4 regions of the Bacillus sp. 11C genome follow, and region 1 is predicted to be linked to each of the others. Evidence: riboswitches for the same ligand, from Rfam matches in the RefSeq annotation. Region 1 holds a riboswitch; each other region holds the start of a gene.

What was found. Region 1 has a riboswitch for thiamine pyrophosphate ahead of ACY3LV_RS08520 (acetylornithine deacetylase). Riboswitches for the same ligand answer to the same signal wherever they lie in the genome.
Region 2: another riboswitch for thiamine pyrophosphate. It lies ahead of tenA (thiaminase II); the one in region 1 lies ahead of ACY3LV_RS08520 (acetylornithine deacetylase).
Region 3: another riboswitch for thiamine pyrophosphate. It lies ahead of thiC (phosphomethylpyrimidine synthase ThiC); the one in region 1 lies ahead of ACY3LV_RS08520 (acetylornithine deacetylase).
Region 4: another riboswitch for thiamine pyrophosphate. It lies ahead of ACY3LV_RS11355 (YkoF family thiamine/hydroxymethylpyrimidine-binding protein); the one in region 1 lies ahead of ACY3LV_RS08520 (acetylornithine deacetylase).

What each region holds. Positions count from the first base shown of each region.
Region 1 is NZ_JBUPVZ010000004.1:310,435-314,667, reverse strand. Features, by position in the region: gene sigE (RNA polymerase sporulation sigma factor SigE) at 1-369, shown strand, start outside; gene sigG (RNA polymerase sporulation sigma factor SigG) at 509-1,291, shown strand; gene ACY3LV_RS08525 (ABC transporter ATP-binding protein) at 1,436-2,230, shown strand; TPP riboswitch at 2,244-2,345, shown strand; gene ACY3LV_RS08520 (acetylornithine deacetylase) at 2,432-3,712, shown strand; gene ACY3LV_RS08515 (YlmC/YmxH family sporulation protein) at 3,795-4,040, shown strand; gene pgeF (peptidoglycan editing factor PgeF) at 4,203-4,233, shown strand, end outside.
Region 2 is NZ_JBUPVZ010000007.1:188,961-193,193, reverse strand. Features, by position in the region: gene prpE (bis(5'-nucleosyl)-tetraphosphatase PrpE) at 1-85, opposite strand, end outside; gene ACY3LV_RS12445 (monovalent cation:proton antiporter family protein) at 318-2,162, shown strand; TPP riboswitch at 2,225-2,333, shown strand; gene tenA (thiaminase II) at 2,415-3,122, shown strand; gene tenI (thiazole tautomerase TenI) at 3,100-3,717, shown strand; gene thiO (glycine oxidase ThiO) at 3,701-4,233, shown strand, end outside.
Region 3 is NZ_JBUPVZ010000015.1:84,320-88,552, reverse strand. Features, by position in the region: gene spo0M (sporulation control protein Spo0M) at 7-783, opposite strand; gene ACY3LV_RS17795 (hypothetical protein) at 927-1,124, shown strand; gene ACY3LV_RS17790 (Type 1 glutamine amidotransferase-like domain-containing protein) at 1,417-2,109, shown strand; TPP riboswitch at 2,178-2,285, shown strand; gene thiC (phosphomethylpyrimidine synthase ThiC) at 2,417-4,189, shown strand.
Region 4 is NZ_JBUPVZ010000007.1:4,797-9,029, reverse strand. Features, by position in the region: gene ACY3LV_RS11365 (ABC transporter ATP-binding protein) at 1-1,029, opposite strand, end outside; gene ACY3LV_RS11360 (ECF transporter S component) at 1,016-1,615, opposite strand; gene ACY3LV_RS11355 (YkoF family thiamine/hydroxymethylpyrimidine-binding protein) at 1,656-2,219, opposite strand; TPP riboswitch at 2,314-2,426, opposite strand; gene ykoG (two-component system response regulator YkoG) at 2,529-3,215, shown strand; gene ACY3LV_RS11345 (ATP-binding protein) at 3,219-4,233, shown strand, end outside.

The DNA of each region.
Region 1 (4,233 bases):
ATAGAAAATGAAATCCTGATGTATTTAAGAAGAAACAACAAAATCCGGTCAGAGGTTTCCTTTGATGAGCCGCTTAATATTGATTGGGACGGCAATGAGCTTTTGCTTTCTGATGTGCTCGGCACGGACGATGACATTATCACAAAAGACATAGAAGCTAACGTAGATAAAAAGCTTTTGAAAAAAGCGCTTGAACAGCTTAATGAGAGGGAAAAGCAAATCATGGAGCTGCGGTTTGGGCTTGTCGGCGAAGAAGAAAAGACCCAAAAGGATGTAGCGGATATGATGGGAATTTCCCAGTCTTATATTTCACGTCTGGAGAAAAGAATAATAAAAAGATTGAGAAAAGAATTCAACAAAATGGTGTAAAATTTTTTATAGTATAGAACCCTTGATTTTACAGGGATTTCCTGAATTCGACTGTTTTTCGATCTGAGTGCAGTGCATATTTTTCCCACCCAAGGAGATACTTAACGTTGTACAGCAGCTCCTGTAGGGAGGGAAAAAAGTGTCGAGAAATAAAGTCGAAATCTGCGGGGTGGATACCTCCAAATTACCAGTACTCAAGAATGAAGAGATGAGAAAGCTGTTTAGGCAGCTGCAGGATGAAGGCGATGATTCAGCGAGAGAAAAGCTTGTAAACGGGAACTTGCGTCTTGTCTTAAGTGTCATTCAAAGATTTAATAACAGAGGAGAGTATGTTGATGACTTATTTCAGGTCGGCTGCATCGGACTAATGAAATCCATTGATAATTTTGACCTAAGCCACAATGTTAAGTTTTCAACATACGCTGTACCTATGATAATCGGAGAGATCCGCAGGTATTTACGCGATAATAACCCGATTCGTGTCTCAAGATCACTCCGGGACATCGCTTACAAGGCACTTCAGGTAAGAGAGCGGTTAATCAGTGAGACAAGCAAGGAGCCGACTGCAGAAGACATCGCAAAAGTTCTTGAAGTACCGCATGAAGAAATTGTATTTGCGCTTGATGCCATTCAGGATCCGGTTTCTCTATTTGAACCGATCTATAACGACGGCGGAGACCCTATCTATGTGATGGACCAAATTAGTGATGAGCGCAATAAAGATTCACAATGGATTGAAGAGCTGGCTTTAAAAGAGGGCATGAGAAGACTGAATGATAGGGAAAAAATGATTTTGAGAAAGAGGTTCTTCCAAGGGAAAACACAAATGGAAGTAGCGGAGGAAATCGGGATTTCCCAAGCGCAGGTGTCCAGGCTTGAAAAAGCGGCTATCAAACAAATGAATAAGAATATCCATCAATAATGAAAAGCCTTTAAAACAATTTTTGTTTTAAAGGCTTTTCTATTGCGGGCGGTTTACGTTTTGGAAAAAATAAGGTATCCTAGTTCGTACAAAGTTTTATGAAAATTTAAACAATTATAGAAGGCAGTAAAGAGGAGGAACACGATGATTTTGCAGCTTGACAATGTCTCATTAAAACGAAATGGAAAGTGGATACTGAGGGATATCCATTGGAGGGTGGAAGAAAAGGAAAATTGGGTGCTGTACGGACTGAATGGCGCGGGAAAGACCGCACTGTTAAATATGCTTTGTTCATATTATTTTCCAACATCAGGCGAGATGCAGGTGCTTGGCCATGAATTTGGCAAAACCGAGCTTGGGGAGAAGCTCAGGCAGAAAATCGGCCTCGTCTCAGCGGCTCTTCAGCAAAAATTGCACCCGGCAGATTCAGCGTTTGAAATTGCTTTGAGCGGAGCTTACGCTTCAATTGGATTGTATGAAACGCCAAGTGCGGAAATCAGGGAAAAAGCGATTGGTTTGTTAGAGGATTTGGGAGCAATTGAATATGCCGACCGCCGTTATGAAACCCTTTCTCAAGGAGAAAAACAAAGAGCCTTGATTGCAAGAGCGCTAATGGCGGATCCGGAGCTGCTGATACTGGACGAACCGGTCACAGGGCTGGATTTTATTGCCCGGGAAAAATTGTTAGACACGATTACATACATTGCAAACAAAGAAAATGCGCCATCGATCCTTTATGTGACTCATCATGCGGAAGAAATTTTGCCGGTCTTTAACAAAGCCCTTTTGTTAAAACAGGGAGAGGTCTTTAAATCCGGAGAAATAAAGGAAATGCTTACTGATCACATACTTTCGGCTTTTTTTGATACGCCAATCCATGTATTATGGAATCAGGATCGGCCGTTTTTAACAAGAGCCGAGCCGATCACGAATGCCTGACAAACAACACATAGATTCATCCTAGGGGTGCTTTTCGAAGCTGAGAGAGACATTGTCTCAACCCTTTTGACCTGATCTGGATCATGCCAGCGGAGGGAAGCGGTGAAAAAGCGGAGTACATAGGACTCTGTCTGTTTTGATTGAGCCGTTTCATAACATATGAAACGGCTTTTTGATTTTTAAGAAAAGGAGCGGATCACATTGAATCAACAAATAGACTCTCTGTTAAAAAAAGCGGAAGATCAAAAGGGGGACCTGATTGAGCTTGCAAAAACGCTGATCTCTTATCAGACACCTGCTCCGCCTGCAAGGAATACAGACGGCGTCCAGTCATGGATTGCAGGGTTTTTACATGACATGGGATTCTCGATCGATAAATGGGACGTGTACCCGGGAGATCCAAATGTAGTGGGTCTTCTAAAAGGGACAGATTCAGCCGGTTATCATAGCTTAATCATCAATGGCCATGTAGATGTGGCAGAGGTAAAAGAGGATGAGGGGTGGGAGCATAATCCGTTTCACCCAATTGAGAAAAACGGTTTCTTAATCGGACGAGGCGCTTCAGATATGAAAGGCGGGTTGGCGTGTGTGCTGTTTGCGGTCAAATTGATTCATGAAGCCGGCATTGAACTTCCAGGTGATTTGATTTTGCAATCAGTGATCGGGGAGGAAGTCGGCGAAGCCGGCACACTTGAATGCTGTAAGAGAGGCTACCACGCTGATTTTGCAATTGTCGCCGATACGAGCGACATGCATATTCAAGGCCAAGGCGGTGTCATTACTGGCTGGATCGAAATCAAAAGCAGTCAAACGTTTCATGATGGAACGAGACGGAATATGATTCATGCTGGAGGAGGAACCTTCGGGGCAAGTGCAATTGAAAAAATGGCTAAAATCATTGCGGGACTCGGTGAACTGGAGCGCCACTGGTCCATCTTGAAAAGTTATCCCGGCTTTAAACCCGGCACAAATACCATTAATCCGGCTGTTATTGAAGGCGGCAGACATGCGGCTTTTATAGCCGACGAGTGCCGCCTGTGGATCACGGTCCATTTTTACCCGAATGAAACCCATGAACAAGTGGCAGCGGAAATAGAAGATTACATCAACCGGCTGAGCGACAGTGATATTTGGCTTAGGGAAAACCGCCCTGTTTTTAAGTGGGGAGGCTCATCTATGATTGAAGACAAAGGAGAAATTTTTCCGGCACTGGAAGTTGACCCCAGCCACCCAGGCGTCTTAGCGCTTACAGCGTCTCATGAGGAAGTGAAACGGGAGCATCCGGTTATTGACGTTTCTCAATCCGTTACAGACGGGGGATGGCTGTTTAATGCCGGGATTCCAAGCGTGATCTACGGTCCTGGCGATCTGCACAATGCACACTCTGTGAACGAGGAGGTATCGATTGAGCAGCTGGTGGATTACACAAAAATCATGCTCGATTTTATCATTAGATGGTGCAGCGGTAAAAAAGAACAGTAACCATGAAAATTTCTTCTTGCTGACAAGGTTCAGCCCGCCCATTCATATACTTGAAAAAAGGACGGAAAAAGGACGTGATGGAATGATCAGCATTTCAGAATTTCAGGTGAAGGATGTTGTCAATGTCTCAAACGGGAAAAAGCTGGGGAGCATTGGCGATATCGATATCAATGTGACTACTGGTAAAATTCAGGCGATCATATTAGGGGGGAATGGGAAGGTTCTCGGATTTTTTGGAAAAGAAGAGGAATTAGTCATTCCATGGCGAAATATAGTAAAAATCGGGGAAGATGTGATCTTGGTCCGATTAAGTGAACCGCATGCATAAACCTGCTTGTCTGCTGCTGATTGGAAAATGCCGGAAGTCCAGTTTCTTCCGGCACATTTCATTTAGAAATATGCAAATCGGCGCTCAACGAATGCAGAAAGATGTGGTAAAATAAGTGGGAAATTCCGCTTTTTTAAATGTTTGTCGAAAGGTTGGATCATCATGAATACATATCACCCATTCAGTCTTACCA
Region 2 (4,233 bases), on a different contig from region 1:
TTTTCATTGTATAGCCAAGCTTTTGGATTAATGCCATCATTTCATCATAGCAGCCATGAATATCGCTGATTATATCGTAAGCCATGCGTGATCCTCCTTGCCGATTGTTTTATTTATTATGGAGCAAAGTGCTGTGAGTCATCACAGGCTTTTATGTGCAAATTATAGAAGAATTATTTTCTAAACAGGAATAAGACCTTTTTACTTTATTTTTTATCATCATCCTTGTTAAAATCGCGTTATGTTTTTTAAAAAATGAGGTTTTGTTCTTTGATTGAGAACTGAAATAACCCTGACCTAAAAAGGAGGTTCTGATTATGGCGCATTCATCTGTCGCATCTTTAGTTGTTGTACTTATCGTTGCATTTTTAACACCCATCCTTTTGCACCGCTTTAAACTGACGATCCCGGTTGTTGTTGCAGAAATCATTATGGGGCTGATTATCGGAAAAAGCGGTCTTAATTTAGTTGTCGAGGGTGATACATGGCTTGAGACGCTTTCTTTGCTCGGATTTATCTTTTTAATGTTTTTAAGCGGGCTTGAAATTGATTTTTCATCGTTTGAGAAAGGAAAGAAAAAGCAGCTCCTGCCGAACGGCAAAGCGGCGCCTAATACGTTTGCTACGGCGTCCATTATTTTTGCCGGTATATTTATTTTATCATTGCTGCTGTCCTATGGGTTCGTCTTGGCAGGATTTATCGAAAATGCGTTTTTAATGACGCTAATTATTTCAACGATTTCGTTAGGTGTTGTCGTTCCAACGTTAAAAGAAGAACGGATTATGAATTCAAATATCGGGCAGATTATTTTGCTTGTTGCCGTGATTGCTGATTTGGTCACGATGATTCTTCTTGCTGTGTTTTCTTCTCTATACGGAGAAGACAGCGGGAACATGTGGCTCTTGATGATCCTGTTTGCAGCCGGAGTGGTGCTTTACTTTTTCGGCCGGGTCTTTAAACATCGCTCATTTGTTGAGTCGATGTCAAAAGGGACGATTCAGATCGGGACGCGTGCCATTTTTACGTTAATTATCGTACTGGTTGCCCTGTCTGAATCACTTGGGGCGGAAAATATTCTCGGCGCTTTCTTAGCGGGGGTTCTCGTTTCCCTTCTTTCGCCAAACAAAGAACTTGTTCAGCAGCTGGATTCATTCGGCTACGGGTTCTTAATTCCGATTTTCTTTGTAATGGTCGGTGTGAAGCTCGATATTTGGACCCTTTTCCAAGATCCGAAAATTTTAATCATGATCCCGCTTCTGCTTTTGGCGCTGTTAGTCAGCAAAATCATTCCTGTCCTGTACTTGAAGAAGTGGTATGATAAACGAACCACTTTGGCGTCTGGTTTCCTGCTGACATCAACGCTCTCGCTCGTGATTGCCGCTGCGACAATCGGACAGCAGCTTCACGTGATCAGCGCAAATATGTCAGGAGCGTTGACGTTAGTAGCCGTCATTGCCAGTATTTTTTCGCCGGTCTTATTTAAAAAATTATACACACGGGAAGAGCACCCGGAGGAGAAAAAGACAATTACGTTTATCGGCGCGAACCAAATGACATTGCCGGTTACTCTTGAACTGCCGGAAGAGGAGTATGACGTGCGTGTTGTGCATGTCTATCAAGAGAATGCGGAGGAAAAGCTGTCAGAATCAGTATTTACCGTTGAAGCCATCTCTGACTATGAACACCAGACGCTTGAATCACTGGGCATTTTTGATGCAGATATCCTGGTTGTCGCAACTGGGAATGAAGACATGAATGCGGACATTGCGTTACTTGCAAAAGAAAAAGGAACAGGAAGAGTCATTGCCAGCGTGGGATCACCCGAAAATGAAGCAACTTTGAAGGAGCAGGGAATCAACATCTTTTCTATTCTGCTGTCGACAAAAACGCTGCTTCGCGCGCTAATAGAAGCGCCTGGTGTCATGAAGCTGCTCACGAACCAAGAGTCTTCTCTGTATCAAATTAATATGGAAAACAGCACGTACGACGGTGTGATTTTACGGGAATTCCCTTTTACAGGAGACGTCATCTTTGTCAGGATTTTTAGAGGTGTGGACAGCATCGTTCCTCATGGGGATACAAGGCTGAAACTGGGAGACCGCTTAATTGTCACCGGGTCTAGGGTGTATGTAATGGAACTTAAGAAAACATTAGAAGGATAAACCTTGACCAAATAGGGATTCGTGTTAATATAGAGGTGCAACAACAATTCAATATGTATTCGTATAACCACTAGGGGTGTCCTTCATAAGGGCTGAGATAAAAGTGTGACTTTTAGACCCTCATAACTTGAACAGGTTCAGACCTGCGTAGGGAAGTGGAGCGGTATTTGTGTTAGTTTACTACGCCAATTCCAAACCACTTTTCCTTGCGGGAAAGTGGTTTTTTTATTTATCAGACAGGGGGAATGACGTGTGAAATTTTCAGAAGAATGCCGCAGTGCAGCCGCAGAATGGTGGGAAGGGAGCTTTGTCCATCCGTTCGTTCAGGGAATCGGTGACGGAACGCTTCCGATTGACCGTTTTAAATACTACGTGCTTCAGGATTCTTATTATTTAACGCATTTTGCCAAGGTGCAATCGTTCGGCGCCGCTTATGCGAAGGACCTTTATACAACGGGCCGGATGGCAAGCCACGCCCAAGGTACATATGAGGCGGAAATGGCGCTTCACCGCGAGTTTGCGGAGCTGCTGGACATCAGTGATGAAGAGCGTAAGGCCTTTAAGCCGTCTCCTACAGCATACTCTTATACATCCCATATGTACCGTTCGGTTTTGAGCGGAAATTTTGCTGAGATCTTAGCGGCCCTGCTGCCATGCTACTGGCTGTATTACGAGGTTGGCGAGAAATTACTGACATGTGATCCGGGGCATCCGATTTATCAGAAGTGGATCAGCACATACGGCGGTGACTGGTTCAGACAGCAGGTCGAAGAGCAAATCAATCGCTTTGATGAGCTGGCGGAAAACAGCACGGAGGAAGTGCGTGCCAAGATGAAAGAGAATTTTGTTATTTCAAGCTTTTATGAGTATCAATTTTGGGGAATGGCCTATCAAAAAGAAGGCTGGTCTAACCGCGGCATAAAAGAGGTGGAGGAATTTGGAGCTTCACGCCATAACTGATGACTGCAAGCCGGTTGAAACGTTAGCGAGAGTCATCATAGCGATTCAGAATGAAGTTGATTACATTCACATTCGAGAACGGTCTAAATCGGCGGCTGACATTTTGAAACTGCTTGAGCTTGTTTCTGAAGGCGGGGTAGATAAACGAAAATTGGTCATGAATGGGCGAGTGGATATTGCACTTTTTTCATCTATTCATCGCGTGCAGCTGCCGAGCAACAGCTTTTCACCGAAGCAGGTCAGAGCCAGATTTCCTCACCTTCATATCGGGCGGTCAGTGCATTCACTGGAGGAAGCCGTTCAAGCAGAAAAGGAAGATGCGGACTACGTATTGTTCGGCCATGTGTTTGAAACGGATTGCAAAAAGGGTCTTGAAGGCAGAGGCATGTCCTTGCTGTCAGAAATCAAACAGCGGATGTCCATCCCGATTATGGCCATCGGCGGCATGACACCAGACAGATTAAGAGACGTAAAACAAGCGGGAGCAGACGGCATCGCTGTCATGTCAGGAATTTTCTCTTCCGCTGACCCTTTGGAAGCTGCCAGACGATATTCCCGTAAGCTAAAGGAGATGCGCTATGAAAAGGCATTATGATGCAGTAGTCATTGGAGGCGGGATTATTGGTTCCGCGATTGCTTATCATTTAGCAAAGGAAAACAAAACAATCGCATTGTTTGAAAGCGGGACAATGGGCGGCAGAACAACAAGTGCCGCTGCCGGAATGCTTGGCGCCCATGCCGAGTGCGAGGAACGTGACGCGTTTTTTGACTTCGCCATGCACAGCCAGCGTCTGTACAAAGGTCTTGGAGAAGAGCTTTACCCATTATCTGGTATTGATATCAGTCGACATAACGGCGGTATGTTTAAGCTGGCGTTTTCTGAAGAAGACGTGCTGCGGCTGAGGAAGATGGATGATTTGGAATCAGTCAGCTGGCATACAAAAGAAGAAGTTTTAGAAAAAGAGCCGTATACGTCCGGTGACATTTTCGGGGCATCCTTTATTCAGGATGATGTGCATGTTGAGCCTTATTTCGTTTGCAAGGCATATGCGAAAGCAGCGAAAGCGCTTGGCGCGGAGATTTTTGAGCATACTCCCGTCATGCATGTCGA
Region 3 (4,233 bases), on a different contig from region 1:
TATAATTTATTCAGCGTATTGGTCTATGATCTCTTCTAACACCTCTTCAAGCTCTTCTGCATCTTCAAGCTCTGATTGGCTGAAGCGGACGCGTACGAGCTGTTCTCCGTCATTATACATCTCTTCAAGCCATCCTCGCAGGCCCCTTGCTCTGCGGTCGACTTCGATAATCATGTCTAAACCGTCTTCGTCTAAAAGGAAAATAATTTCTAATTCATCAAGCATCTGACGATAGTAGCCTGATGTTGGGACGAACTCAAATTCTTGAACAAATGGAAGTCGGCGCCGGAAGTAGGGCGCTTGTTCGCAGTCTGCTTCGTTCAGGCGGAAGCCCAGGTTTTCGATTGCTTCCAGCACACTTTCAATCCAGGGATGCGCTTCAACGTAAATGCGGTCATGGTCGGATTTATCGATACCGCCTTGAATATCAAGGTCTGTCACTACGGCGACTTCTACCTTCCCTACAGTGATCGGCGTATCAAGAGGGAGAGTGAATGAGAATGGAAATTGATGCTCTTCACCAGGCTGAATGGTGAATGAACCAGTGACCCGAAAAGAATGGATTGTAGCGTATTTACGGTGCTCTTCATCGTCTTTTACAATGACGTACCGTGTATTAAGCTGTAAGTCAATGTAGCGGATGTCCTGAGCGATTTTTCCGCCTTTGACATGGACAGTTCCCCGTACTTCTTCTCCTGGATAATAGGCGTCTTTCTCTAAAATTGTATCTACTTTTGCAGCACCGATTCCGGCACTTGCCGCAAACTTCTTGAAAAATGACATATTAGATCTTCCCCTTTTTCTTTTTCTCAACAGATATACGTAAGAAAGAGGAAAAAAGATTCGTTTGATTCATACTTTTTTCCTATATTCGTAAAGTCTTGGGACAGACTAAGAATAATTTAAAGCAAAGGAGCGGAGTTGAAATGAATAAAGAAAGTCTGGTTGCTGATGAATTACATAGAATGTTTTTGGCTGGTGAACTGCAAATCACGGTAGAAGAGGATATAAACAATATTTCCGAAAGGCTGAGAAATGGTGATCTCAGTTTAGACTCATTAAGCGGTGAAGACGCGTTTATAAAAGAAACGGTAAACGAGGCTTTACAAAGAGTGGAGCAATAAAAGGAAGAGACGGTGTCCCATAAATGAGACACCGTCTTTTTTTATGACTTTGTTACAGTTCTCTATGAAATGAACAACTGTAACTAATTGTTCATGCAACGCTTTCTGAGGTCTGGGTTTGCGAGTTCTGTTCTGCGCAATTTTTATTTTATGCTGGTTTTAGTTGCTGTTAGGTTTGATTCGGGCTATAAATCATCGTTAGGAATTTAATGTTCTAGCTCTTTCTGATAAAAAAATATTTAGGCTTGTGTCATGCTATAATGAATAACAAATTTTGTCGGGGAGTGGGATGATGAAACAGATTATTGCGATGGGAGGGGGAGGTTTTTCGATGGAGCCAGAAAATTTGTCCCTCGATCGATATATCATGAATCAATCGGCACGGAAGACGCCTCGTATTTGTTTTTTGCCGACGGCAAGCGGTGATTCCCAAAACTATGTTCAGCGGTTTTATCATACATTTCAAACATTGGATTGTGTGCCATCTCATTTATCCTTATTTAAGCCGCCGTCAACAGATTTAACTTCTTTTGTTATGGAAAAGGACGTGATTTATGTTGGCGGGGGGAATACACGGAATATGCTTGTGCTATGGAAGGAGTGGGGGCTGGATCTTATTCTCAGAGAGGCGTGGAAGAGCGGTGTGGTTCTAGCTGGATTAAGTGCCGGTGCGATCTGCTGGTTTGCAGAAGGGGTGACGGATTCAGCCGGACCGCTGACAAGTATGAAAAGTTTAGGCTTTTTGCAAGGAAGCTTTTGTCCTCATTATGACGGTGAGAAGGATCGGAGACCGATATACCATCAGCTGATATGTAACGAATTCTTGTGCGAGGGCTATGCGGCGGAAGATGGAGCGGCTCTCCATTTCATAAATAATCAGCTGTTTCAGACAGTGAGTTCAAGACCGGGTGCAAAGGTATATCGGGTGACGAGGGGTGAACATGAAATATTTGAAACTCCGCTGCCGGTCAAATATTTGGGGTGAATTAGCTGAATATTTTATATATTCCTCTTTTTTTTAGGTTGGTTTTATGTTAAGATAAGTCCGAAATCAATAGTTACTGGGGGTGCCCGTTTTCGGGCTGAGAGAGAAGGTAAGCTTCTTAACCCTTTGGACCTGATCTGGTTCGTACCAGCGTGGGGAAGTAGAGAAATTGTTTTTATTATTGTCGTGCTGGGCAATAATAAGTTTCTTTCTGACTGTAACCGGGTTCATTCATTTGAATCCGGTTTTTTGTGCTGGTTATGGGCTTGATTTTGTCCTTTCAAACGAAGAGAGGGGAAGATCAGTGATGCAAAACAATTCAGTGCAGCAAGCCAACATTTCTATTATGTCGAGTTTTTCGGGTAGCAAGAAAGTATATGTGGAGGGTTCTTCTGCGGACATCCAAGTGCCGATGAGGGAAATCGCATTGAGCCCGACGACAGGGTCGTTCGGCGAAGAGGAAAACGCGCCTGTGCGTGTCTATGATACAAGCGGACCTTATACGGATCCTGATGTGACCATTCATATTCAAGAAGGATTAAAGCCTCTCCGCCAAAAATGGATCAGTGAGCGCGGCGATGTCGAAGAATATGAGGGACGGGCGATCAAACCAGAAGATAACGGTTATAAAAAAGCAAACCTAAACGTAAGCTACCCAGGACTAAAGCGGAAACCGCTGCGGGCGAAAGCAGGCCAAAATGTCACACAAATGCATTATGCCAAAAAGGGGATCATTACACCTGAGATGGAGTTTATCGCAATCCGCGAGCATGTGTCTCCCGAATTTGTCAGAGATGAGGTAGCAAGCGGCCGGGCGATCATTCCTTCAAATATTAATCATCCTGAAAGCGAACCGATGATTATCGGCCGGAATTTTCATGTGAAGATTAATGCGAATATCGGGAATTCAGCGGTTACGTCATCTATAGAAGAAGAAGTGGAAAAAATGACGTGGGCCATTCGCTGGGGAGCGGATACGATGATGGATCTTTCTACCGGAAAAGACATTCATACGACGCGTGAATGGATTATCCGCAATTGCCCCGTGCCTGTGGGAACTGTTCCGATTTATCAGGCCCTTGAAAAGGTAAACGGCGTAGCGGAGGATTTAACGTGGGAGATTTACCGTGATACGCTGATCGAGCAGGCAGAGCAGGGAGTGGATTATTTTACGATTCACGCGGGTGTTTTGCTGCGGTATGTGCCGTTAACCGCCAAACGGACAACGGGAATCGTGTCACGCGGGGGAGCGATTATGGCACAGTGGTGTCTGGCTCATCATCAGGAAAGCTTTTTGTATACTCATTTTGAAGAAATCTGTGAAATCATGAAAGCGTATGATATTGCTTTCTCTCTTGGGGATGGGCTTCGCCCTGGATCAATCGCTGATGCCAATGACGAAGCGCAGTTTGCTGAATTGGAGACTCTCGGAGAATTGACGCAAATTGCCTGGAAGCATGATGTTCAGGTGATGATTGAGGGACCAGGGCATGTGCCGATGCATAAAATTAAAGAGAACGTCGATAAACAAATGGACATTTGTAAAGAAGCGCCTTTTTACACCTTAGGACCGCTGACGACAGATATTGCGCCGGGCTATGACCATATTACTTCAGCGATCGGAGCGGCGATGATCGGCTGGTATGGAACAGCCATGCTTTGTTATGTAACGCCGAAGGAGCATTTGGGGCTGCCTAATCGTGATGATGTACGTGAAGGAGTCATTACATATAAAATTGCTGCGCATGCCGCTGATCTTGCCAAAGGGCATCCCGGAGCGCAAAAACGGGATGACGCTTTATCGAAAGCCCGCTTTGAATTCCGTTGGCGTGACCAGTTTCATCTATCTCTTGATCCGGAAAGAGCGCTTGAATACCATGATGAAACCTTGCCGGCAGAAGGAGCGAAAACCGCTCATTTCTGTTCAATGTGCGGTCCGAAGTTTTGCAGCATGAGAATTTCTCAGGATATTCGGGACTATGCGAAGGACAAAGAGCTTAGTGAATGGGATGCCATCGAAGAGGGGATGAAAGAAAAAGCCGAAGAATTTGTAAATCAAGGCAGCCAGCTTTATAAATAAAAGATTGCCAGCGAATTAATTTCAGCATTTCTGATCGGGGCACC
Region 4 (4,233 bases), on a different contig from region 1:
AAGACGTGCGAGAACAGATAAAAGCGTCGATTTACCAGTGCCGTTAGGGCCGACAAGCGCCGTCAAAGAGCCTTCGTGCAATGAAAAGCTAAGGTCTTTGAAAATCGTCTGATGTCCTCTTGCGAATGAAAGGCCGCTGACTTCCAGCACACTCTTCCCAGAAGGAGTTTCTTTCTTTTCTGCATACTCGGCAGGAAAAGGCTTTTTGAACAGCGTTTCCTTTGATAAAGTAAACGGCATACTGCATTTTTTCTGCAGATCAGATACTTTTGGAATCGCGATGCCCATTTGCTTTAGGGTTGCCGCTTCGTACTGAAATAGATCTTGCGTTCGGCCATCCAGCGCTTTTTTTCCTGCTTTGTCCAGCACGATCGTTCTTTCAACCCAAGGCGTCCAGTCATCAAGCTGATGCTCAATGACAAGGAGGCTGAAGCCTTTATCACGCTGAAGATCTTTCATCATGTGAACGAACTCCCGCGCTGAATAAGGATCTAGAAGAGAAGTCGGCTCGTCTAACATAATGAGCTCGGGTTCCATGGCCAGTATACAGGCAAGAGCAACTTTCTGTTTTTGTCCCCCTGACAAAGTGGATATTGTTTTTTCTTTTAAATGAGCAATACGTAATTTTTCTAAAACGGCATCGATCTTCTCCGTCATCTCTTCTTTCGGAATCTGCAGATTTTCCAGCCCGAAAGCGATTTCGTCCTCCACCGTCAGCATGCAAAACTGCTGATCGGGGTCCTGAAAGACGACCCCGGCATACTGGGCTACCGTTTCGGAGGCTCCAGGGTCTGTGACCGGCTTTTCAAGTAAAAATACATGCCCCGACTGTGTGCCGTCACAAGCCTCCGGGTAGAGACCGTTTAAACAAAGGGCGAGCGAGCTTTTTCCGCATCCGCTCGGTCCTAGCAATAAAGCGCATTCTCCTTTTTGAAGCTCAAACGAAATATTTTGAAAAACCGGGTTCGCGTCTTCTTCATAAGAGAAGCTGAGCCTGTCAACCGTGAGAAGCTTATCAAAGGCTTGCATGTTCTGATACCCGTTTCCGTTTCTTTTTCAGTTCCTTTCCGAGTGCCATTCCGTTTAGCACGCCCGTATAAGCGAGAGAGTCGCTGACAGCCTTCCCGAGAAGTCCCGCAAGAAGTGCGCCGGAAGCAAGACGGATTATAAACAAAATGAGAAGATAACCTGGTGAATAGGCAATATAGCCAGAAACAAATAGATTATAGATAAAGCTGGCTACTGAAGATCCCATTCCTGCCAGCATAAGTACAGGCAGAGAATATGCTTTCCAGCGCGTCGCGAGAAATACAGCTTCAGCCCCGAGACCTTGAACGATGCCGACGACGATGACCATCGGGCCAGATGGATTTCCCAGCAGGCATTCAACGAGAGCGGCTATGACTTCAGAAACTAGCGCTGCTCCGGGTTTTCGAATAATGTACGCGGCGATGATGGAAACGATAAACCAAATACCGAAAATAGGTTCATAAGCGATTGGACCGAACATACCTGCAAGTACGTTTCCAAAATGCGTAAATAATAAATAAACCACGGCAAAAACAATACTGATAACGGACATAATGACAATTTCTTTTACTTTCCAGCTTTTCATTTTATCCCTGCTTTCTGTTTTTTCTAGATGGACTGTTAGCCTAAACATTCACAGTCATGGTTACGTGCTTTGTTTGCTTTCCAGCCATACGGAAAACGGCTTCCAATGTCCTGAATACGTCATGCGCATCCCCGTCAAGCTCACTCGCGTAATGGACACCTTGTACGAAGGTGCCTTCTGCTTTCGCAATGTCGACAGCTTCCATGATCAAGCCCATATAATCGGGCTCATTCATCGGATAAAGGGCAAATTGGCACGGCGCTTCCGCGTTCAGGCTCCGGACAGCATCTTCATTGACACGATTATCGTCTGCGGAAAGATATGTATCTCCTTGTGTGTCGCCCGGGCATCCGATGGAAAACGTGCCGTTCATGACGATGTGTTTTTCGCTGTTTGCCGCGTTAAGATAAATGGCTTTGGCTGCATCGAATACATGATCAGCCGATCCTCGTAAGATTGTGCTGATATGGTCGGTTTTCGTCCAAACCTTAGATGTGTCGGTTTTTTTCAGTGCAGACTTGATCACATTGATAAAATCATCTGTCATCGGATATAAAGAGAACCGAAAACCGGCGATTCTGCTTGTACCGCATATTTGCTGCATTTCTTTCACCTCTTGTTTTTTGGTAAAATAAAAAACTGCATATTCTAAGGGAATATGCAGTAAGAGATCGATTAAGCGCACAAAAAATACACCATTCGGTCAACCTGCACTTCCCCACGCTGGTATTATCCAGATCGGGTCATAAGGGATCAAAGCGCGTTACTCTCGCGCTTTATCTCAGCCAAAACAGCACCCCTAGTGCTTTCCGTATACAATTTTTTATGTTGACATCATAATAGATGATAAGAATCATTTTGTAAACCAAGAAATCATTTTTTTCATATCGAGTCAGGAGAGGGATGATCGGATTTGGAAAAAGGACACATATTAATTGTGGAAGATGAAGAAAAAATCGCCAGAGTGCTTCAGCTTGAATTGGAGTATGAAGGTTACAGCGTTACCATGAAACACAATGGTACGGAAGGGCTGAATGCGGCAGCGGAAGGCGGGTATACCTTGGTGCTTCTTGATGTTATGCTTCCGGGACTTAGCGGCCTGGAGGTGCTGCGCCGCTTGAGAAAAACGGATTCGCAAACACCGGTCATTTTATTAACGGCGCGCGACAGTGTGCCTGATAAGGTAACTGGACTGGACATCGGTGCCAATGACTATGTCACAAAGCCGTTTGAAATTGAAGAATTACTTGCCAGAATCAGGGCGGCACTGCGCCAAAAAGGGACAAAAACAAAAGATATTGACACCTTTCTTACTTATGACGACTTACGGGTGAATGAAAAAACACGTGAAGTGAGACGCGGAGACAAAGAGGTGGAATTAACGCCGCGGGAATTTGATTTGCTCGTCTATATGCTGAAGCATCCGCAGCAAGTGCTGACACGGGAGCAGATTTTAAGCTCAGTATGGGGATTTGATTATATTGGTGATACAAATGTCGTGGACGTCTACATCAGATACATCAGAAAAAAGTTGGATTATCCTTACGAAAAACAGCTGATCCATACGATTCGCGGGGTTGGCTATGCCATTAAGGGGTAAAAAATGAAGCTAAAGACCAAGATTCATCTATACACATCACTATCGCTGTTACTGTTATTAATTCTGGTCCATACCGCGGTCTATCTCATTTTTTCATCCGCCCTGACATCAAAGGATGCGGCCCGGCTTGCAGATGAGACCAGTAACATCGCCGAAGCACTGCATGCTGCTGAAACAGAAGGAGTGGCTTTGCAGGACATGCTGCAGGCCTATCTTCCGGCAAACGGCATGGTCCGTGTTGTGAATGGAGATCAAAAAGCCGTTATGACGATGACAAAAGAAAAAGCGTATAAAGATTTCCCTCTCGCTTTTCATAGCGGTGAAACTGCAGATGTAAGGAAACATGACGGCAAACTGTTTGCTGAAGCTGCTGTTCCGGTTATTTGGACCGATGGGCAAGTGGTATCTCTTCAGCTGGTTGAAAGGCTGGAGAACACAGAAGAGAGTCTGTTTCTGCTGAAAATCATCTTAATCGCTGCGAGTGCTGCTGTCTGTATCGCTTCTTTTTTTGCGGGAAGCTTGCTCGCCCGCCGGATCATCAATCCAATCAGGCGATTAATGATGACGATGAAAGACATACAGCGGGAGAAAGCATTCAAAACGATTTCCTTGGAAGGACAGTCCCACGACGAGTTATATCAGATGGGGCTGACGTTTAATGAGATGGCGATGATGCTGAAAGATCATTACGATAAACAGCAGCAATTCGTTCAAGATGCTTCACACGAATTGAAAACCCCGCTCACGATTATAGAAAGCTACAGCAGCCTGATGAAGCGATGGGGGGCAAAAAAGCCGGAAGTGCTTGAGGAATCGATAGAAGCCATTTATTCAGAAGCGCTGCATATGAAAAAACTGACCAATCAGCTTCTGACGTTGGCCAAAAGCCACGAAGGCATTGAGCTTGATCTGAAAACAATCGATCTGGTTGAAGTGTCGCGCACTGTCATGCAAACGCTCCAGCCTGTCTATCAGCGTGACATTTTTCTTGAAACAGATAAGGAGAGCCTGTTTGTAA